DNA from 4 places in the Shinella sp. genome. Region 1 is predicted to be linked to each of the others. Evidence: riboswitches for the same ligand, from Rfam matches in the RefSeq annotation. Region 1 holds a riboswitch; each other region holds the start of a gene.

Region 1 (5,397 bases):
AAAGGCTGGGGATTGGGTAGCGCGGTAGTCCCTCCACATTCGGTCAGGCCCTGTAACCCTAGCCTCTTATCGGAACTCGGTGGTCCGACCCTGCACAATAGGCACCAATTTAGCCTTCGTATGAAGGCTCACTGGCGGCCCAGTGTAGACTGCAAGCCTATCTCCGGTCCTCGAGACTGAGCCCTCGTGTGGTCTAGGCATGGAGGTAGGCATGCAATAGAGCAGCGTCGCCCGTTGATCGTTCTGACGGATATCGATGACGCGGCCGAAGAATACGTGATGGGTCGCTTCGTCAACGCTGCTGATGCGGCCGCATTCAAAGCTGACCGAAGCGTTGGCCAGGACAGGTACACCTGTGAGCCCGACTTCCCAATCGCCGACGGAAAAACGGTCTTCCGTCGACGTTTTCCCGCCGAAATGGTCGGAGATGCACTCGTGGCCCGGCATCAATGTATTGACGCAAAAGTGCGCCGCGTTTTCGAAGGCATGAAAACAGGAGCTCGCACGATTGATACAGACGAGAAGTGTCGGCGGTGTGTCGCTAACGCTGCAGACCGCCGAGGCCGTAAAGCCGTAACGCGTGCCGCTAGATATGGTGGTGACGACGTTGACCGCCGAGCCGAGGCGCGACATGCCGTCGCGAAACGTCGCCTTGTCGACAGGGTCGAAGCGGTGATCCACCATAGTCATGCCGGCCTCTGGATACCCAGCCGGCACTAAGCCGTGAGCTCTTTTCGGACGATTTCTGCGCCCGCGCTCAGAGCATTCAGCTTGCCCCGCGCTACCCGGCGCGAGAGAGGCGCCATGCCGCAATTGGTGCAAGGGCAAAGGTTCTCGCCATCGACAAACTGGAGTGCTTTTCGAAGGGTAGCGGCGACCTCCTCTGGGGTTTCAATGATGTCGGATGCTACGTCGATGGCCCCCACCATCACCTTTTTGCCCCGAACAAGTTCGATAAGATCCATTGGGACGTGAGAGTTATGGCATTCCAGCGAGATCATACCGATGCTGGATTTCTGCAATTTGGGGAGCGTCTCCTCATATTGCCGCCACTCGGACCCCAGGGTCTTCTTCCAATCCGTGTTGGCCTTGATGCCGTATCCGTAGCAAATATGGACCGCGGTTTGGCAGTTGAGGCCTTCGATTGCCTTTTCCAAGGTCGCGACGCCCCAATCATTCACCTCGTCGAAGAAGACGTTGAAGGCGGGCTCGTCGAACTGAATTATGTCGACGCCGGCGGCCTCCAGTTCCCGGGCCTCCTGATTGAGGATTTTGGCGAACTCCCAGGCCAGCTTTTCCCGGCTTTTATAGTGGCCGTCGAAAAGCGTATCGATCATGGTCATCGGACCCGGCAGAGCCCATTTGATCGGCTGCTTGGTCTGTTGACGTAGGAATTTGGCATCTTCGACGAATACCGGCTTCTGGCGAGACACGGCACCCACGACCGTCGGCACGCTCGCATCGTAGCGATCGCGGATCCTGACCGTTTCACGCTTTTCAAAGTCGACCCCGTCGAGGTTCTCGATAAAGGTTGTGACGAAATGCTGGCGGGTCTGCTCACCATCACTGACGATATCAATGCCCGCCTGCTGCTGATCGTCCAGCGCAAGCCGCAGCGCATCCTGCTTGCCCGTGAGCAACTCCTCGCCTTGCAGCTTCCAGGGCGACCAGAGCTTTTCAGGTTCTGCAAGCCACGAGGGTTTGGGCAAGCTACCGGCGGTTGACGTGGGCAACAGTTTTTTCATGTTGGGCTACCTTATGTTTTTGGTTCGTCAAAAGGCGTGATTGGCAGACCATTGCTCAAGAACCGTCTTGTACGGCTTGATGAAGTGCTCCTCGGCGAATTTCCCCTGCACCACGGCGAGCCGGCTGCGCTCTTCACGATCGTAGACAATACGCGTCAGCGAATAATCCTGGTGCTTCAGATTTGGCTGATAGCAGGCCCCTGCCGAGGAGTTGGCGTTGTAAATCTCGGGCCGATAAATCTTCTGAAACGTCTCCATCGTGCTGATGGTGCTGATCAGCTCGAGATTGGTGTAATCGTCGAGCAGATCGCCGAGAAAATAGAGGGCAAAAGGCGCGACGCTATTCGGCGGCATGAAGAAGCGAACCTGCAGCCCCATTTTTTTAAAGTAGTAGTCCGTCGCAGACTGTTCATCCTGCTGGTATTCGACGCCCAATACCGGATGCTGGTTTCCAGTCCGACGGTATGTCTTGCTGCTGGAGGCACTCAGGCAGATGACCGGGGATTTGAGAAAGCGCTTTTTGTAAGCATCTGAACTCAGGAAGGATTTGAACAGCTTTCCATGCAGGTCGCCGAAATCATCCGGCGTGGCGAATGCGGGGCGATCCTTGTTGTAAGCCGGCAATACGACGCTGAAGTCGTAATCTCGGACATAGGAGGAAAAATTATTGCCGACGATGCCCTCGATGCGTTCGCCAGTCTGTCTGTCGACGATATTCGTCTTCAGGATTTCGATGAGTGGAAAGGCGTCATTTTTTACACCAGCACCGATCGTCATCTCAACCGAAATGATCTCGAGCTCGACCGCATAGCGATCGCCCTTGGGATTATCCCAATGCGCCAGGGCGTTGAAGCGATTATCGATCATCCTAAGCGCGTTGCGAAGATTCTCCGCCCGGTTGTCGCCTCTCGCCAGGTTTGCGAAATTCGTCGTGGCACGCGTGTTGTCGGAGGGACGATAATCCTCATCGAAGCGAATGCTTTTGATAGAAAATGCGAGATCTTCGTTCGTTGCCATCCGTCTTCCTCAGTTCTCGATATAGAACCAAACCCTGGTTCGTCGTCTTCCAGCCGAGACAATTCTCCGCCCGACTTTCTCAGCCCGCTTCCTTCATATTGTCGATAATCAGGCGCGGTGCGTGCTTTATGCCCGAGGCCTGGGTCGAGAAATATTGGTTTTATCTCATTGAACGATGAGCCGTGCTCATGAGTGGTCGCAGACCGGTTCGCAGGCGGCTTGACCACTTCAGCAACATGCGACATTGGTTCGTCATCGTGGTTCTGCGGCGCGCAAATGCTCCGGAGCTAAGAGGGAATTCGGTGAGGGGCTTGATCACAGCCCGAAGCCGAAGCTGCCCCCGCAACTGTAAGCGGCGAGCGAAAGTCCATCCAAGTCACTGAGGCCTGCCTCGGGAAGACGGACCAGAGCGAAGACCCGTAAGCCAGGAGACCTGCCACGATAGATAACGTCCACGGGCGGGGTGTCCCGGAGTGCCGCTTTCGCGATCGGTGTTCCCGTGCCATCGTCTCTGCGTCATGCCACTGCCCTGCCGCAACCTGATGGTAGAGCCGATGACTGAGACGAGGACTGGGCCGAGGATTGAGACTGCGACGATGGGCAAGCCTGCCCGGCATGGCTCGACAACCAATCTCATCGATATCGTTTTCCCCGGAGATACCAATCATCACGGCACCCTGTTTGGGGGAGCCGGGTTGGCTCTGATGGATCGCGTCGCCTTTATCGCGGCGACCCGGTTCGGGCGGGTGCCTTTCGTGACGGCGTCCTGCGAGCGGATCGACTTCCGGCAGCCCGCGCGCATCGGGCACATTGTCGAACTCACCTCCAGACCGGTCAAAGCCGGGCGCCGTTCCCTGACGGTCGAGGTCGAGATGGTGGCTGAGGCCATCGTCGGTCGTGAGCGGCATACCTGTACACGCGGTCTATTCCATATGGTCGCCAGACCGGAGGGACAGGACGGCGCCAATTACTCGCTGCCCGCACTGCTTCCGGAGGCGGAAGCCGCGCCGGGCACCAGCGATACCGTCACCATGGTCGAGATTGTTTTTCCGGATCAGGCAAACAGTGCCGGCCGGATGTTCGGGGGCGAAGCAATCTCCTACATGACCAAGGCCGCATTCGTCGCAGCGTCCCGCTATTCCAGTAAGCTGGTGGTCCTGGCGTCATCCGAGCGTATCGATTTCGCGAGGGCAATCGAGATAGGTGAAATCGTCGAGACCGAGGCACGCGTCGAGCGCGTGGGCCGGAGTTCGACGTCGATCGAGACGAAACTCTGGTCCGAGAACCTACTGACCGGCGAGAGGCAACTCACAGCCGCCGGGCACTTCACCATGGTCGCGGTCGACGCCGATCATCGGCCGGTTCCCGCGTGCGAGAGCGGCGATGTCGCTGATCACCAAGGGCGGGCCTAACCATGCTGGACAGACAACATTTATCGATCCTGCGCGAAGTCGACCGCCTCGGTAGCCTGACGGCGGCGGCAGAGCGCCTGAACGTCTCCCAATCCGCTCTCAGCCACACTATCCGGAAGCTGGAGGAACGCTATGGCGTGGCGATGTGGGAGAAGGATGGACGAAACCTCCGTCTCACCGAGGCCGGACGATACATCGTGATCCTCGCTCAGCGCGTTCTGCCGCAGATCGAACGAGCCGAGGATGTCCTGTCGGATTATCGCCAAGGCCAGCGTGGCTCGCTCAAGATCGGCATGGAATGCCATCCTTGCCACCAGTGGCTGATGGGTGTCACCAAGCCCTACCTCATGGAGTGGCCGCAGGTAAGCCTCGAACTGACGACGTCGTTTGCCGCCGGCGGTGTGGCGGCGCTGACAGGATACGAAATCGATATTCTGATCACGCCGGATCCGATCGAGATGCCCGGCATTCATTATCTCGCGGTATTCGACTACGAGCTCGTGCTTGCCGTGCCCGCCGATCATCCGCTGGCCCTGAAAGGCCACGCGGAACCTGCGGATCTGCTGAATGAGACGCTGTTCACCTATCCCGTACCGCCGGAACGACTGGATGTGTTTACCCAGTTCCTTGTCCCCGCCAACAGCCGGCCGCGCCACCACCGCAATGTCGAGACGACAGAGATGATGCTTCAGCTCGTTGCGGCATCCCGCGGAGTCAGCGCCATTCCCGACTGGCTGGTGCACCGGGAGGCGGCTGCGCTCGGCCTTCGTCCCGTCAGGATCGGAACAGCTGGGATCCAGAAAAGCATCCACCTTGGTCTGAGAGATGGCGACGACACTGTCGATTTTATCGCCGGGTTTCTCGCGACGTCGCGCCAAGCGTTGGCGTGACGAGGCATGACGAGGCATGACGAATGGGTCTAACGGCTCCGTAGACAGCGCGAGAGAGAGAGCGAAAATAGAGAGTGCCATTTAATGGTCTTGAACGGAATCGAACCGCCGTTCTACGGCAGAGATGCGCTAACATCCTGAATTTAATCCCAATCATGCCTCTGCTTCCGATAGTTGATTTTAGTCGTCGTCCTGGCGCGCCAAACCAAACCAATCCCCAGTGTCAATTGATTTGTATCGTAAGCGCCACAAGTGGATTTGGCGGTGGATACTCCGAAACTCTCCAAACAAGGCGAGCGAATCGCAGTATAAACAACTCAAACTGGTGGGGTC
Region 2 (5,397 bases), on a different contig from region 1:
TATCTGTTGGTGACGACGTTGACTGCAGAGCCGAGACATGCCGTTGCGAAACGTGGCTTTGTCCACGGTGTCGAAGCCGTGCTTCACAATGTTCATGTCGGCCCCCTGCTGCTCAGCCAGCACTAGGCCGAGAGTTCTTTTCGGACGATTTCTGCACCTGCTGCCAGAGCATTCAGCTTGCCTCTTGCTACACGGCGAGACAGGGGCGCCATTCCGCAGTTCGTGCAAGGGCAAAGTTTGTCCGCATCGACAAACTGAAGCGCCTTTCGCAGGGTCGCGGCCACTTCCTCTGGGGTTTCAATGGTATCGCTTGCCACGTCGATGGCCCCGACCATCACCTTCTTGCCTCGAACAAGCTCGATGAGATCCATCGGGACATGAGAGTTGTGGCATTCCAGGGAGATCATACCGATACTGGATTTCTGTAGCTTGGGGAAAGATTCCTCATACTGCCGCCACTCGGATCCCAGGGTCTTTTTCCAATCCGTATTGGCCTTGATGCCGTATCCATAGCAGATATGGACAGCGGTCTCGCATTTAAGGCCCTCGATTGCTTTCTCCAATGTGGCGACGCCCCAGTCATTCACATCATCAAAGAAGACGTTGAATGCGGGCTCGTCGAACTGGATGATATCGACGCCGGCAGCCTCCAGCTCCCGCGCCTCCTCATTAAGGATCTTGGCAAATTCCCAGGCCAGCTTTTCACGGCTCTTATAGTGGCTATCAAAGAGCGTATCGATCATCGTCATGGGACCCGGCAGAGCCCATTTGATGGGCTGCTTCGTCTGCTGACGTAGAAATTTGGCGTCTTCGACGAAAACCGGCTTCTGGCGAGACACGGCGCCCGCGACCGTGGGGACACTCGCATCATAGCGATTGCGAATTATGACGGTCTCACGTTTCTCAAAATCAACCCCGTCGAGGTGTTCGATAAACGTCGTAACGAAATGTTGGCGCGTTTGCTCGCCATCGCTGACGATATCGATGCCTGCCTGTCGCTGATCATCCAACGACAAACGCAAGGCGTCCTGTTTGCCCTCAATCAGTTCCTCGTCTTGCAGCTTCCAAGGCGACCAAAGTTTCTCAGGCTCTGCAAGCCACGAGGGTTTGGGCAGGCTGCCGGCGGTTGACGTGGGCAACAGTGTTTTCATGATAGGCGACCTTATGTTTCTAGCTCGTCAGAGGATGTGATTGGCAGATCTTTGCTCAAGAATGGCCCCGTACGGTTTGATGAAGTGCTCCTCGGCGAACTTCCCCTGCTCAATCGCCAGCCGACTCCGTTCTTCTCGATCGTAGACAATCCGGGTCAACGAGTAATCCTGGTGCTTCAGATTCGGCTGATAGCAGGCCCCCGCCGCGGAATTGGCGTTGTAAATCTCGGGTCGATAGATCTTCTGAAAAGTCTCCATCGTGCTGATGGTGCTGATAAGCTCAAGATTGGTGTAGTCATCGAGCAGATCGCCGAGAAAATAAAACGCCAAAGGCGCAACGCTATTCGCCGGCATGAAAAAGCGAACTTGCAATCCCATTTTCCCGAAATATTCGTCGGTCGAGGATAGTTCATTCTGTTTGTATTCGACGCCCAATACGGGATGCTGATTGTCCGTCCGATGATAGATTTTGCTGCTTGATGCGCTTAGGCATATGACTGGCGGCTTGTTGAAATGCTCTTTGTAAGCATTTGAATTCAGGAAGCACTTGAACAAGTTTCCATGCAGATCGCCAAAATTATCCGGCGTGCTGAACCCGGGTCGATTTTTGTTATGCTCTGGCAACAACACGCTGAAGTCGTAGTCGCGCACATAAGAGGAAAAATTATTGCCCACGACGCCGTCAATACGTTCGTTCGTTTTGCGATCAACGACAGTTGTTTTCAATATTTCAATGAGCGGAAAGGCATTACTATAGCCTCCGGCGCCAATGTTCATCTCGACGGAAATGATTTCGAGCTCAACAGAGTAACGATCACCTTTGGGGTTATCCCAATGCGCCAGGGCGTTGAAACGGTTGTCAATCATCGTCAACGCATTGCGCAGGTTCTCTCGGCGGCTCTCCCCTCTAGCCAAATTAGCAAAGTTGGTCGTAATGCGCGTATTTTCTGAGGGGCGATATTCTTCGCACAATTGAACTGCCTTAATATTAAAATCGAAATAACTATTCATCACGACGGCGCGCCCTGCTTCCCGATATAAAACCTGAGACTAGTGACGTAAAATTCAGGGCACACCGGACATTACTTTCCATATTCCCAGTCGGCAGCGTTCACACCGCCCAGACATACTAGTGGTGTGCGGTTTATGCCTGAGGGATCGATCGAGAAAAAATGGTATTATCTCACGGAAGCATGAGCCGTGCTCATGATTTGAGGTCGAAGCCAGAGACAAAAAATGCGGAGATGACGGTATCTCACGAGCCGCCTTCAGACATCGAGGTACTCGAATGCCCGTTCAGCACGCAAAACCGACGGGACATAGGCGCGGGGGCACCTTCCACATCCGCCATGCCTCCGTGATAGACGCCTTGACCGCTCTGGCGACATGAGACATTGGTTCGTCATCGTGGTTCTGCGGATGAAAGTCCGGAGCTAAGAGGGAATTCGGTGAGGGCTTTGATCAAAGCCCGAAGCCGAGGCTGCCCCCGCAACTGTAAGCGGCGAGCGAACGTCCATCCATGTCACTGAGGCATACCTCGGGAAGACGGACGAAAGCAATGACCCGCAAGCCAGGAGACCTGCCGCGATAGATAACGTCCACGGGCGGGGTGTCCCGGAGTGCCGCTTTCGCGATGAGCACTCCCGTGCCGTCGTCTCTGCGTCATGCCGCTGCCCGGCCGCAACCTGATGGCAGTGCAGATGACAGAGATCGCGACCATAGAAAAGCCTGCCGAGCATGGCTCGACAACCAGTCTCATCGATATCGTCTTTCCCGGAGATACCAACCATCACGGCACTCTGTTCGGCGGAGCCGGACTTGCTCTCACGGATCGCGTAGCCTTCATCGCGGCAACCAGGTTCGGGCGGGCGCCCTTCGTGACCACCTCTTGCGAGCGGATCGATTTCAGGCAACCCGCGCGCACCGGGCACATCGTTGAATTCACGGCCAGACCGGTCAAGTCAGGGCGCCGTTTCCTGACGGTCGAGGTCGAGATGGCGGCGGAGACCATAGTCGGCCGTCAGCGACACACCTGTACGCGCGGCATCTTCCATATGGTCGCGATACCGGAGGGCAGCCACGCCGCGAGCTATGCTTTGGCCGAGCTCGCACCGGCGGAAACCCTGGACACTACGGACACCCTTGCCATGGCCGACATCGTCTTTCCGGATCAGGCAAACAGCGTCGGCCGGATATTCGGGGGCGAGGCGATCGCCTACATGACCAAAGCCACATTCGTTGCAGCGTCGCGCTACTCCGGCACGCTGGTCGTGCTCGCCTCGTCAGAGCGCATCGACTTCGCGCGAGCAATTAAGATCGGTGAAATTGTCGAGGCGGAGGCGCGCGTTGAGCGCGTGGGACGCAGCTCCATGTCCATCGAGACGAAACTTTGGTCCGAAAACCTCCTGACCGGCGAGAGGCATGTTACGGCCACAGGATGTTTCACCATGGTGGCGGTCGATAAAGACCATCGGCCGGTTCCTGTTCGCGATAGCGCCACAGCGGAATCGCTTACCTTTAATCCGGGGCGGGCATAACCGTGCTGGACAGGCAACATCTATCGATCTTGCGTGAAGTCGACCGTTTGGGCAGCCTAACGGCTGCGGCTGAGCGGCTGAACGTCTCCCAGTCGGCTCTTAGCCATACGATCCGCAAGTTGGAAGAGCGCTGCGGCGTGGCGATGTGGGAAAAGGACGGCCGTAACCTTCGTCTCACCGAGGCTGGCCGCTACATCGTGACACTGGCGCAGCGCGTTCTGCCCCAGATTGAAAGGGCCGAGGATGTCCTGTCGGATTATCGCCACGGCCAGCGAGGCTCGCTCAAGATTGGCATGGAATGCCACCCATGCCACCAGTGGCTTATACGGGTCACAAAGCCCTATCTCACGGAATGGCCGGATGTGGGCCTGGAACTGAAGACATCATTTGCTTTCGGCGGTGTGGCGGCGCTGACGGGGTACGAGATCGATATCCTGATCACGCCGGATCCGATCGAGACGCCCAGCATTCATTATGTTCCAGTGTTCGACTATGAGCTGGTGCTTGCCGTTCCGGCCGATCATCTCCTGACGCTGAAACGCCATGCCTATCCTACGGATCTGATGAATGAGACACTGTTCACCTATCCGGTACCGCCGGAGCGACTGGACGTGTTCACGCAATTTCTGGTGCCCGCCAATTGCCGGCCGCGACATCACCGTAATGTCGAGACGACGGAAATGATGCTTCAACTCGTGGCGGCAGGGCGCGGGGTCAGTGCCATTCCCAGCTGGCTAGTGCGCCGAGAAGCAGCGGCGCTTGGTGTCTGTCCCGTCCGGATTGGTCAGAGCGGTATCCAGAAAAGTATTCATCTCGGATTAAGAGATGGCGACGACACTGTCGATTTCATCGCCGGGTTTCTCGCGACGTCACGCCAGACATCGGCGTGACGTTTCAGGTGTAAGGCCATCTGGAACGTCTGAACCTTGCAAGCGTTCATCGCGCGATCGCAACCTGCCTGCGCTGACGTAACTTCGGCCAGAGGATCAGCCAGCTCACCAGAACAAGGTTCACGACGTTCCACAGGAAACCATGCAGGAACGCCAGGCGGTAAGACCCGGTCGCGTCGAAGATGTAGCCGGCAGCAAGGCCCCCGCATGCCATGCCGAGCACCGTCGCCATCAGCACCAGGCTGATGCGGATGCCGGCTTCACGTGGCGGCAGGAACTGGCGGATGATCACAGCATACATCGGCACTATGCCGCCCTGGAACAGCCCGAACAAGCCGGAGATCACATAGAGCGAGGCTTGGCTGTTGAAGAACAGATAAAGCAGCAGTGCTGCCGCCTGCATGGAGGAGCCGAGGATCAGCATCGGGCCGGCCCCGATCCGGTCCGCGACCACGCCGGAAGCGAGACGGCTGACGACGCCAAGGCCGAGCATCAGCGACACAATCTGCGTGCCTACGGCGACGCCGTACCCGAGATCGCCGCAATAGGCCACGATGTGGACCTGCGGCATCGACATCGCCATGCAGCACGCAAACCCCGCGACGACGAGAATGCCTTGCAGCACATTGGGCTTGAGGCCGAGTTCCCCCCGCGCCGCTTCGGTCGCCGCCTCAGCCTCGGCATAAGCCGCAGTCTGCAGGCGCCGCTTCAGCAGAAGTCCGATCGGCACCATCACCAAAGGGACGAACAGGCCGATACCGATATGGGTGGCCCGCCAGCCCTGCGCCGTTACAAAATGCTCGATGATCAGCGGCCATA
Region 3 (5,397 bases), on a different contig from region 1:
GCTATCAGATGCTGGGCCACCGCGTCACGGACCCGCTCGGCATCGAGGGGAACGAGCGGGAGGTTGAAGGCCTTGGCCTGCTCGCGGTCGAAACGGAGATGGCGCCGGAAAAGACCGTGCGCAACAGCACGGCGCACTCCCTGCAATATGATGTGCCGTTGGATGGCTACGAAATTCATCTCGGCAAGACCACGGGGCCGGATACGATGCGTCCCTCCGTCAGCATCGACGGGCGTGCTGATGGTGCCGTTTCGGCCGATGGCCGGGTGATGGGCACCTACCTGCACGGCCTTCTGTCCAGTGACGCCTACCGGGCAAAGCTGCTTGCCGATTTCGGCATCGAGGGCGGCGGTTTCGATTATCGAAAGAGCGTCGACGAGGCGCTGGATGGTGTCGCGGCGGAACTGGAGGCTGTTCTCGATCCGGTCTGGCTCGATGGCCTTTTGGGCGTCGCTGATTAAACTGCCCTTCTGAAACGTACAGCCATCGGGTTCCTTCGCCACCGGTCTGCCGCACCAAAGTTGCGCCAGAATTCGGTGCGAGGAGTGACGGAAATCCGCCCGGTCATCGGGCTTTAAGCCTTTGCGCGCTCCGAAAGGGTGAGACATATGGGTTCTGGACCTCTCGCACGATCCGTTCTGGTGAGATGCGGCCTTGCAAGCCTCGTCGGGCTGTCGCTTTGCGGCCTGCCGGTGGTCGCCTTTGCCCAGACGACGGGCAAGGAAGCGACGAGTGCGGGAAAACGCTGGGAGGAGGAATTCGCCCTCTGGCAGAAGGTTTCCGGCGGCAGCGACGTCACGCAGTACGAAGGCTACCTGAAGACATATCCGAACGGCACCTTCGCCTCGATGGCGCGCCTGCGCATTGCCGAATTGCAGGCCAGCACCAAGGCCAAGCCGGTAACCGGGAGCTCCGAGCAGGCCGGTGCCAAGGCGAAGGCGGACGAGGCTGCGGCTGCCGAAAAGGCGAAGGCCGAGGAAGCCGAACGTGCAGCCGCCGACGCCAAAAAGGCTGAAGAGGATGCCCAGAAAGCTGCGGAAGCGGAAAAGGCCAAGGTCGATGCGGAAGCGGCACGCCTGAAGGCCGAGGCCGAGGCGAAGCAGGCCGAAGAGGAAGCCCGGAAGGTCGCCGAAGCGGAAAAGGCGAAAGCCGATGCGGAAGCAGCACGCCTGAAGGCGGAGGCCGAGGCGAAGCAGGCCGAAGAGGAAGCCCGCAAGGTTGCCGAAGCGGAGAAGGCGAAAGCCGATGCGGAAGCGGCACGCCTGAAGGCCGAGGCTGAAGCGAAACAGGCCGAAGAGGAAGCGCGTAAGGTCGCCGAAGCGGAGAAAGCAAAGGCTGATGCGGAAGCGGCACGCCTGAAGGCCGAGGCCGAAGCGAAGCAGGCCGAAGAGGAAGCGCGCAAGGTCGCCGAGGCGGAAAAGGCCAAGGCCGAGGCGGAAGCAGCGCGCTTGCAGGCGGAAGCTGAGGCGAAGAAGGCGGAAGAAGAAGCCGTTGCCCGCCAGCTCGCCGAGGAAAAGGCGGCTGCGGAGGAGAAGGCACGGGTGGAGGCTGCCGCTGCTGAGAAGGCACGCGCCGAAGAGGCTGCCCGCCTGAAGGCCGAAGCGGATGAGAGGGAAGCCGCCGCCCGCAAACTCGCCGATGAAAAGTCTGCCGAGGCCGAGCGTCTGAAGGCAGAGGCGGAGGCTGCGGCTGACAAGGCCAAGACGGAAGAGGCTGCCCGGCTGAAGGCTGAGGCTGCGCGTGCGAAAGCCGAAGAGGCTGCCGCTGCGGAAAAGGCGCGTGCCGAAGAGGAGGCCGCCGCCCGTCGCGAGGCCGATGCCAAGCGTGTCGAGGTTGAGAAGGTGGCTGCTGCCGAAAAGGCGCGGATCGAAGAAGAGGCCGCTGCTGCCCGCAAGCTTGCGGAAGAGAAGGCGGCCGAAGTGGAGAAACTGAAGGCCGAAGCCGCCAAGGCTGCGGCGGATGCCGAGGCGAAGGCCACCGAAGCAGCCCGCCTTGCCGACGAGGCGGAAAAACGCGCCGAAGAGGCTGCGGCCGCAAAGAAGCAGGTTGAGGCTGAAGACGCCGTAGCTGCGGCCCGCAAAAATGAAGCGCAGGGTGCCGAGACGAAGGACCGGGGCCTCGCCGTGGAACAGGCCGATGCGGCGAAGCGCGAGGAGGAAACCTTCCGGAAAGCCGTGCTCGACGGTTCGGCAGATGCTTTCCGCGACTATCTCAGGGCATATCCGAATGGCCGGTTCCTCGCGGATGCCCGCGAACGGCTTTCGACGCTTGCCGATGCCGCGCGCCAGGAAACACAGGAAACCAAGCCGAAGCAGGAGACGGCGACCACGGAAACCGAGCGCAAGATTGTCGAGGAGCCGGTCATCGATTCGCGCGAAGCCTATATGGAGCGCTCGACCCGTGTGCAGGCGCAGCGCTGGTTGAGCGTTCTGGGCTTCAATACCTATGGCGCGGACGGCGTGTTCGGTCCGCGTACCCGCTCGGCGATCGCGTCATGGCAGGGCACGTCCGGCTATCGCGCTGACGGCTACCTGTCGCGTGCGCAGTTTCGTGAACTCCGGCAGGCCGCGCAATATGCTCAGGCTCGTCAGAATCGCCAGCGCCAGCAGCGCCAATATCAGCAGCGTCAGTATCAGCAGGACTATGACGTGCTGGAAGGCCCGGTCGATGGCTACTATGAGCGCTATAATGGCGACGACGGCTATTACAACAATGGCGGTGGCATGGTGATCATCCCCGGCTATTGAGTTTGCGACGACCGGACGGCGGTTTCAGCACAGGTGATGCCGCTGCCGGTCGATTGACTTCACGGGACGGGAAGCATAATCATCCGCAGTATTGGATGGTTCCCGGATCCGGAAACGGATCGGGGAGTAAATGGGAATGTGACGCGGTGGACCCAATTAGGGCGCTGCAATCACGGCCGACCCCGCGACTGTAGAGTGGCGAGGAACGTTCATCCGGTGGGAGGGATTTGTGTGGAATGAGGCAATCGTGCTTCGCGCCACACCGAGAAAACCAACCGGAAAAGCCACTGGGTGGCATTGCGATAAGCAAAGGCTCGGACGCCTCTTTTTCTACGAATCGTCCACCTTTCGTGATGCTGATACCCGGGAAGGTGAGAGCGATCCGCAGGCGTGAAAACGCCGGACGCCACGAGCCAGGAGACCTGCCAGCCGATGAGGGCATATCGCCCGACCTGGGGAGGGGCTTCCCCAACGCCTGCACGGAGGTTGTCATGGCTGTTTCCGCTACGTCTACTGTTACCCTTTCCGCAAACGACCGCCTTGTCGCGGGCGTTTTCGCATTGCTGCTCGGTGCCTTCCTCGTTTTCAGCGCCGGCCTGGCCAATTCGGCCGTGCTGCACGATACGGCGCACGACACCCGTCACTCCTACGGCTTTCCCTGCCACTAAGGAGTTTTTGACATGATCGTTCGTTATCTCCTGGCCGCCCTGGTGGCCGGGCTGTTCTCTGGCGTGCTGATGACAGCCGCCCAGGAGGCGCGAGTCGTGCCGCTCATTCTTCACGCAGAAGAATTCGAAGGCGGCGCCGAAGAAACCGCACCGGCAACCGACGGCACGACACCCACCACGGGTGGTGCCGCCACGACGCAGGAGCATTCCTCGCTCGGCGCTGCCATTCTGGACGTCGCGTCGTACCTGTCGCCGGTTTCCGTCGCCTATGCCCATGAGGGCGAGGAGCACGAGGAAGGCGGCATCATGTTCGGCATGAGCCGTTTCTCCGGCACACTTTTGGCCAACCTCGTCACCGGCACCGGTTTTGCGCTTCTGCTGGCGGGCTTCAGCCTGGTTTCAGGACACCCGATCACCGTTGCGAATGGTGCGCTTTGGGGTGCCGCCGGCTGGCTTGCGGTGCATATGCTGCCCGCCATTGGCCTGCCGCCGGAACTTCCGGGTTTCCCGGCCGCGGATCTCGGTCAGCGCCAGACCTGGTGGATTGCGACCGTCCTGCTCTCGGCCGGGGGGCTCTATCTCCTGTTCCTGAAGCAGGGCATCGTCGCCAAGATCGCCGGTATCGTGCTTATCGCGGCGCCGCAGGTCTACGGCGCGCCGCAGCCGAGCGACATTTCCAGCAACGTTCCGGCTGTTCTCGGTGCCGAGTTCGCGGTTGCGGCACTCGCCACGACGCTGTTCTTCTGGATCGTGCTCGGTCTCGCGTTGGGCTTTGCCAACGAGAAAGTCGCCAAGGCTGCCTGATATGACGCAAAAATCGCCCGGGGCCGTCCTGGTTCTGGGCGGTGCGCGTTCCGGAAAATCCGCTTTTGCCGAAAGGCTGGTCGCCGAGACCGGCCTTTCGCGTCACTATATCGCCACCGGCCGCGCCTGGGATGATGAGATGCGGGAGCGCATCGCCAGACACCGGGAAGATCGCGGAAAGGGGTGGGAAACCCACGAAGAGCCGCTTGCACTCGCCGCGCGCATAAAAGATGTGGCGCGTGAGGATCGGGCGGTGCTCATCGATTGCCTGACGCTTTGGGTCACCAACCTGATGCTGGAGGAACGCGACATCGCCGCCGAATTTGCCGGCCTCATCGAGGCCATCGCGGCGGCGCCGGGTCAACTGGTCTTCGTGTCGAATGAGGTCGGTCTCGGCATCGTACCGGAAAACCGCATGGCGCGTGACTTCCGCGACCATGCCGGGCGGCTGCACCAGCTGGTCGCCGCCCTCGTGCCAAATGTTTATTTCGTTGCGGCCGGACTGCCGCTGAAAATGAAGGGTTGAGCCTATGCTGCAACAGAAAATCCCCGCCACCGTCATCACCGGCTTCCTTGGTGCCGGCAAGACGACGCTGATCCGCAACCTGCTGCAGAATGCCGGCGGAAAACGCATCGCGCTGATCATCAACGAGTTCGGCGATCTCGGCGTCGATGGCGACGTGCTGAAGGGCTGCGGCGCGGAAGCCTGCACCGAGGACGACATCATCGAACTCACCAATGGCTGCATCTGCTGCACCGTCGCCGATGATTTCATCCCGACCATGACGAAGCTGCTGGAGCGCGAAAACCGCCCGGACCATATCGTCATCGAGACGTCTGGCCTCGCTTTGCCGCAGCCGCTCATCGCCGCCTTCAACTGGCCGGAAATCAAGACGCAGGTGACGGTCGATGGCGTCATCACAGTGGTCGACAGCGCTGCCGTCGCCGCCGGCCGCTTTGCCGATGACCATGACAAGGTCGATGCGCTGCGTGTCGAGGACGACAACCTCGACCACGAAAGCCCGCTGGAAGAGCTGTTCGAAGACCAGTTGACCGCCGCCGACCTGATCATCCTCAACAAGACGGACCTGATCGATGCCGCCGGCCTTCAGGCCGTGCGTGACGAGGTCACCTCCCGTATCGCCCGCAAACCCACGATGATCGAGGCGAAGAACGGT
Region 4 (5,397 bases), on a different contig from region 1:
TCAAGTCCAGCACGAGCGCCGCATCGGCCTCGCCGGGAAGCGTCCTGCCGCCGAAGCGGATCAGCACCTCGCCCGGCCGCACGTCACGCGCATCGAGCCGCACGGGCGCGTCGGGCGCATAATGCGAGGCGAGCATGCCCGGCGCCTCGATCGTGGCGCCCGCCGTGTCGTTGCGCAGCACCGGGCGGCCGGTGACGCGCTCAACCTCGGCCGCATCCAGCCCGCCGGGGCGCAGCAGCCGGATCGTTTCGCCCTCGACCTTGAGGATGGTGGATTCAAGCCCAACCACAGCCGGCCCGGCATCGAGCACCAGCTCCAGCCGCGCGCCAAAATCCTCGGCGACATGCCGGGCGGTCGTCGGGCTGATACGGCCGGAGGTATTGGCGCTGGGGGCCGCCAGCGGCCGGCCGAAGGCGGCAAGCAGCCGGCTGGAAAAACCCGTCGGCACGCGGATGCCGACCGTGTCCAGCCCCGCGCGCGCCAGCGGGTGGATGGCGCTCTCCGGCCGGATCGGCAGAATGAGGGTCAGCGGGCCGGGCCAGAAGGCCTCTGCAATCTGGCGCGACAGCGGATCGAAGACGGCATGCTGCTCCGCCATGGCGAGATCGGCCATGTGGCAGATCAACGGATTGAAGCGCGGCCGGCCCTTCATCTCATAGATGCGGGTGATCGCCAGCGGATTGGTGGCATCGGCTGCAAGGCCGTAGACCGTTTCCGTAGGGATCGCGACCGGCACGCCGCGGCTCAGCACCTCCGAGGCCCGCGCCAGCGCCACCTCCGGTTCCGTCCGCGTATCCACGATGTAAGCCATGTCGCCCTTCCGTCGTTTCCGGCCTCCTTTACAGGGCTTTGGCGGCAAATGCCAAGGGCACAGACGGATTGCTTAAAATTCGAATGATCGGGTTAGAGGGGTCGAAAGAGCGGCCTGCTATGGGTGAGGTGAACAGTCCCGCACGCAGGTCCCCGCACCAGATGACTCACAAGAAATCCTCGACGACCGACATCGCCCTGCGCGTCGCAACGGCCATGAAGCAGATGGGCATCGATGGCCTGCCGCGCAACTACGAACTGGTCTATGAGGCCTATGCCGGCGCCAATCCGGATCTGGTGCGCGATTTCGTGGCGCTCGGCAAGTACAAGACCCAGGCCATGCTCGATGAACTCGGCCGGAAGTACCTGCCCCACCAGCACGAGGCGGGCGTGCTGCAACGCTCGGCCGGTGCGATCAGCGGCGAGATGAGCAATTTCATGGACCTGCTCAGCCAGGAGCGGACGTCGCTTTCCGACTACGGCCGGCTGATCGGCGAGGCCTCGCAGGTCATTCAAAAAGCGGGCGGGGTGGACATACTCGGCGGCTCGCTCGAGGCCCTGCAGCGCGCGACGGAACAGCGCGTCAGCCACACGGCGGAAATGGCGGCAAAGGTTGCCGCGCAATCGGCCGTCATGGAGGGCATCCAGAAGGAGATGGCGGATTTCGAGGCGATGAAATTCATCGACCCGCCGACGAAACTCGGCAACCGCCGCGCCTTCAACAAGGCGCTCGCCCGAGTCTATGCCAATCCGGACCTGCCGATGCTCTGCGGCGTCGTCGTCGCCGAGGTCGATGCCGACCGCCGTTTCTCGCCGGCCCAGATCGAGGCCCTTTCGGACCATCTCGTCACCTTCTACGGCGGCCTTATCCGCCAGGCGTTCCCGGCCAACGATCTCGCCGTGCGCTTCGACGGCCTGCGCTTCGGCTTCCTGTTCCAGACGTCGGACGAGGGCGAGGTGACACGGCTCGTCGATCTGTTGCGCGCAGCGTTCCAGACGGTGGCGCTCCGCGACCCCCGCACCGGCCGCAATCTCGGCCATCTGACCTTGTCAGCCGGTGTGTGCATGTCGGACCGCGCCGACAGCGCGCTCGACCTCGCATCGGCCTGCGACCGGGCGCTTCTGAAGGCGAAGGGCGCCGGGGGCGATCTCGTCGTCGTCTACGGTCGCGGTGACGAAGTGCCGGCCGGCAAGGAATGGATGCTGTACCGGGCGTCCTAGAGCAATTCCAGCAAAGGTGCGCAGCGGCTTTGCATGCCGCGAAATGCTCTAAAGTGCGCGGATGATCTTGCGTAGCGCCTCGTTGCGGGCACCGAGCATCAGCACGTTCTTCATGGCAAGCTTCGGGTCGTCTGTGCGGAAGATCACGCCGTTGCCGCGCACCTTGCGGTCGATGGTGAGGCGGCCTTCCTCTTCCGTCGGGGTGATCGCGATGGCGAAATACATGCGGCCAGGCTTCTTCGAAATGCCGGCGAAGAACTGTTCCCCGTCGCCGATCTCGGCACGGAAATTGGTCATGTAAAAGGCCCATTGCACGTTCGGGAATTCCGCAAAGCGGGAATTGGCCACCGTGATGTGGCAGTAGCCGAGATGCGGCGTCTCGGCCAGCGTGCGGTGGAAGATCAGCTTGGGAAACTGGATCGTCTCGTGAAAGCCGTTGATACGGTCATGGGTGACGCTGCCCGCCCGCTCCAGCTTGCGGCCGGTGCGCTCGGCCACTTCCTGATAGGAGAGGTAGCGCTTCTCGCTCGGGCTCCAGCTGATGTCGCGGTCGATGCGGCCGGTCCGGAGGAACTGGGTGTGTACGGCTGCTTTCGGCGGGTTCGCACGCTTGTAGGCAACGGCGTCGTAATATCGAAATTTCGTCTGCTGCACGTGGCGGCACTCCATCCTCGCGCCCTGATCGCTGACGAGTTTAGGAAAACGTCGTTAAGCAATCCTTTCTGTTGCACTCCCAATTCCTGTCCTGACAGTATTTTAGTCGCAATATGACAAGCGCGTGATGCTTGATCACAGCGCAGCCCCTGTCGGGGCAATGCGCCGAAAAATTGGGCATATCGCTTTGGTATGACTGGAAAAAGTCAACCGGTCACACCCCAAGCCATCTGGAAAGAGCTGTCGTCAAATCAGGAGACCGTGTCGTTTTTCGACATGTTATGTGATGATTCTTGCGGTTAGATAAGGAAACTCAAGGTGCCACTCTCAAGCGAGGGTGGAGAATTGGGAAGCCGGTTTAAATCCGGCGCTGCCCCCGCAACGGTGTTGGAGCAAGGTGCAGCAGTAGCCACTGGACGGGAGGTCTGGGAAGGCGCTGCACCGGTTCGGAAAGCATGACCCCGAAAAGTTTTCGACTTTTTGGACACGGTCATGACCCGACAAGAACACTCCTCAGCCCGGAAACCAGCCTTGCAGAAACGATCGTGACTGGCTGCGGCGGGCGGCCGGGAAGCGTGCATTCCGTGCGGCTTGCCGCGTGGATGCCGTCTCCTTCCGTGCGCCTCATCCAAAAGCAAAACCTGGATATTCTGAGGATCCGGCATGGACATTCGCAGCGACGTGCTCCGCAAGCTCAAGAACCGGCGCGACGGCTACAGCCTCGAGCAGGCCTTCTATATCGACCAAGACCACTACAAGCTCGACCTGGAGACGATCTGGTATCGCGACTGGCTGTTCATCGGCCATGACTGCGAGATCCCCAAGGCCGGCAACTATTTCACCGTGCAGGTCGGCGATTATCCCGTCGTCATCACCCGCGATCGCTCGGGCACGGTGCGCGCGCTGCACAATTCCTGCCGCCACCGCGGCTCGCGCGTCTGCACGCAGAACAAGGGTTCGTCGGCCAAGCTCGTCTGTCCCTACCACCAGTGGACCTACGAACTGGACGGTTCGCTGCTCTTCGCCCGCCACATGGCGGAGGATTTCGACAGGACGCAGCACAGCCTGAAGCGCATGCATTGCGAGACCGTCGGCGGTTACATCTTCATCTGCCTTGCCGATGAGGCCCCGGATTTTGCGCCGTTCCGTGCCATGGTCGAGCCCTATCTCGCCCGTCACCGTCTCGGTGAGACGAAGGTCGCCTTCGAAAGCACGATCATCGAGAAAGGCAACTGGAAGCTCGTCTGGGAAAACAACCGCGAGTGCTACCACTGTGCCGCCAACCATCCGGAACTCTGCCGCACCTATCCGGAAGCGCCGAGCGCCACCGGCGTGCAGGGCGCCAAGGACGACCCGGTCATCGCTGAGCATTGGGCGAAGTGCGAGACCGCCGGCCTGCCGAGCGAGTTCCGCATGTCACTGAGCGGCCAGTTCCGCGCCGCCCGCATGCCGCTGATCCAGGACGCCGAGAGCTACACCCTGTCGGGTGCGCGCGCCGTCGCACGCCCGCTCTCCAGCGACGTGCAGGAAAGCCATATCGGCACGCTGCTGCTCTTCCACTACCCGACGACATGGAACCACGTGCTCGCCGACCACGCCATCACCTTCCGCGTGCTGCCGCTCGGCCCGGAACTGACGCAGGTCACCACCAAATGGCTGGTCAACAAGGATGCCGTGGAAGGTATCGATTACCGTCTCGACGAACTCACCCATGTCTGGACCGAAACCAACGACCAGGACCGCCGGATCGTCGAGGAAAACGCCTTCGGCATCCGCTCGCCGGCCTACCAGCCCGGACCTTATTCGCCGGAAGATGAAGGTGGCGTCATGCAGTTCGTTGAATGGTACGCCAATTTCATGATCGAACGGCTCGACGGCGCCAAGCAGCCGCTGTCACGGGTGGCGTGAGATGACGATCGCCAGCCAATTCCGCCATTTCGACGAACTCAATCCCTGGCACGATCGCCACAACCTCTTGGAATGTGTAGCCGCGACCGTCGAGACGACGGATGTGATGACCTTCACCTTCCGCTCGGATCGCGACAACTGGTTCCGCTATCTGCCGGGCCAGTTCGTCACGCTGGAACTGCCGGTCTCCGAAGACGAGCCGGTGATGCGCACCTACACGCTGTCCTCGACGCCCTCGCGCCCCTTCTCCGTCGCCGTGACGGTGAAGGCGCAGAAGAACTCGATCGGCACGCGCTGGATGTTCGACCATCTGAAGCCGGGCATGAGGCTGAAGGCCTTTGGACCGCTCGGCGACTTTTCCTTCGTGCGCTATCCCGCCGAAAAGTACCTCTTCATCTCGGCCGGCTCCGGCGTCACGCCGATGATGTCGATGACGCGCTGGATGTCGGATTGCGCACCGCAGTCGGACGTCGCCTTCGTCACCTGTGCGCGCAGGCCGGACGACCTGCTGTTCAAGGCGGAACTCGAATGTCTGGCGGCCCACATGCCGAACCTGGCGCTGGGCTTCGTCGTCGAAGGCCACAATCCGCGCGACGGCTGGCATGGTCTGCGCGGCCGGATCGACGCGGCGCGCCTGTCGCTGCTCGCACCCGACTTCCGCGACCGCACCGTGTTCTGCTGCGGCCCGGAACCGTTTATGCGCGGCGTCAGGGACATGCTGAAGGTCTGCGGCTTCAACATGGACCGCTACCACGAGGAGAGCTTCCAGCCGGCAGCAGCACCGGCACCGGAGGAGATCGCCAT

The links. A riboswitch is a leader RNA that binds a small molecule or an ion and turns the genes downstream of it on or off. The one in region 1 is predicted to bind cobalamin.
Region 2: it holds a riboswitch for cobalamin, as region 1 does, so the genes downstream of both, ACT6VE_RS32155 (acyl-CoA thioesterase) here and ACT6VE_RS20515 (acyl-CoA thioesterase) in region 1, are expected to answer to the same signal.
Region 3: it holds a riboswitch for cobalamin, as region 1 does, so the genes downstream of both, ACT6VE_RS03490 (CbtB domain-containing protein) here and ACT6VE_RS20515 (acyl-CoA thioesterase) in region 1, are expected to answer to the same signal.
Region 4: it holds a riboswitch for cobalamin, as region 1 does, so the genes downstream of both, ACT6VE_RS12010 (aromatic ring-hydroxylating oxygenase subunit alpha) here and ACT6VE_RS20515 (acyl-CoA thioesterase) in region 1, are expected to answer to the same signal.

What each region holds. Positions count from the first base shown of each region.
Region 1 covers NZ_JBQVPI010000011.1:184,623-190,019, forward strand. Annotated here, with positions in the region: gene ACT6VE_RS20500 (flavin reductase) at 67-690, opposite strand; gene ACT6VE_RS20505 (methionine synthase) at 717-1,745, opposite strand; gene ACT6VE_RS20510 (DUF1852 domain-containing protein) at 1,773-2,762, opposite strand; cobalamin riboswitch at 3,004-3,217, shown strand; gene ACT6VE_RS20515 (acyl-CoA thioesterase) at 3,359-4,174, shown strand; gene ACT6VE_RS20520 (LysR family transcriptional regulator) at 4,177-5,064, shown strand.
Region 2 covers NZ_JBQVPI010000043.1:20,807-26,203, reverse strand. Annotated here, with positions in the region: partial or broken gene ACT6VE_RS32170 (flavin reductase) at 1-26, opposite strand, end outside; gene ACT6VE_RS32165 (methionine synthase) at 123-1,151, opposite strand; gene ACT6VE_RS32160 (DUF1852 domain-containing protein) at 1,179-2,162, opposite strand; cobalamin riboswitch at 2,543-2,752, shown strand; gene ACT6VE_RS32155 (acyl-CoA thioesterase) at 2,852-3,688, shown strand; gene ACT6VE_RS32150 (LysR family transcriptional regulator) at 3,691-4,578, shown strand; gene ACT6VE_RS32145 (MFS transporter) at 4,625-5,397, opposite strand, start outside.
Region 3 covers NZ_JBQVPI010000001.1:746,600-751,996, forward strand. Annotated here, with positions in the region: gene ACT6VE_RS03480 (cobyric acid synthase) at 1-461, shown strand, start outside; gene ACT6VE_RS03485 (peptidoglycan-binding domain-containing protein) at 609-2,747, shown strand; cobalamin riboswitch at 2,827-3,191, shown strand; gene ACT6VE_RS03490 (CbtB domain-containing protein) at 3,239-3,415, shown strand; gene ACT6VE_RS03495 (CbtA family protein) at 3,428-4,219, shown strand; gene cobU (bifunctional adenosylcobinamide kinase/adenosylcobinamide-phosphate guanylyltransferase) at 4,221-4,745, shown strand; gene cobW (cobalamin biosynthesis protein CobW) at 4,750-5,397, shown strand, end outside.
Region 4 covers NZ_JBQVPI010000005.1:238,897-244,293, forward strand. Annotated here, with positions in the region: gene ACT6VE_RS11995 (L-threonylcarbamoyladenylate synthase) at 1-811, opposite strand, end outside; gene ACT6VE_RS12000 (diguanylate cyclase domain-containing protein) at 973-2,031, shown strand; gene ACT6VE_RS12005 (DUF6656 family protein) at 2,080-2,685, opposite strand; cobalamin riboswitch at 2,985-3,233, shown strand; gene ACT6VE_RS12010 (aromatic ring-hydroxylating oxygenase subunit alpha) at 3,349-4,593, shown strand; gene ACT6VE_RS12015 (2Fe-2S iron-sulfur cluster-binding protein) at 4,595-5,397, shown strand, end outside.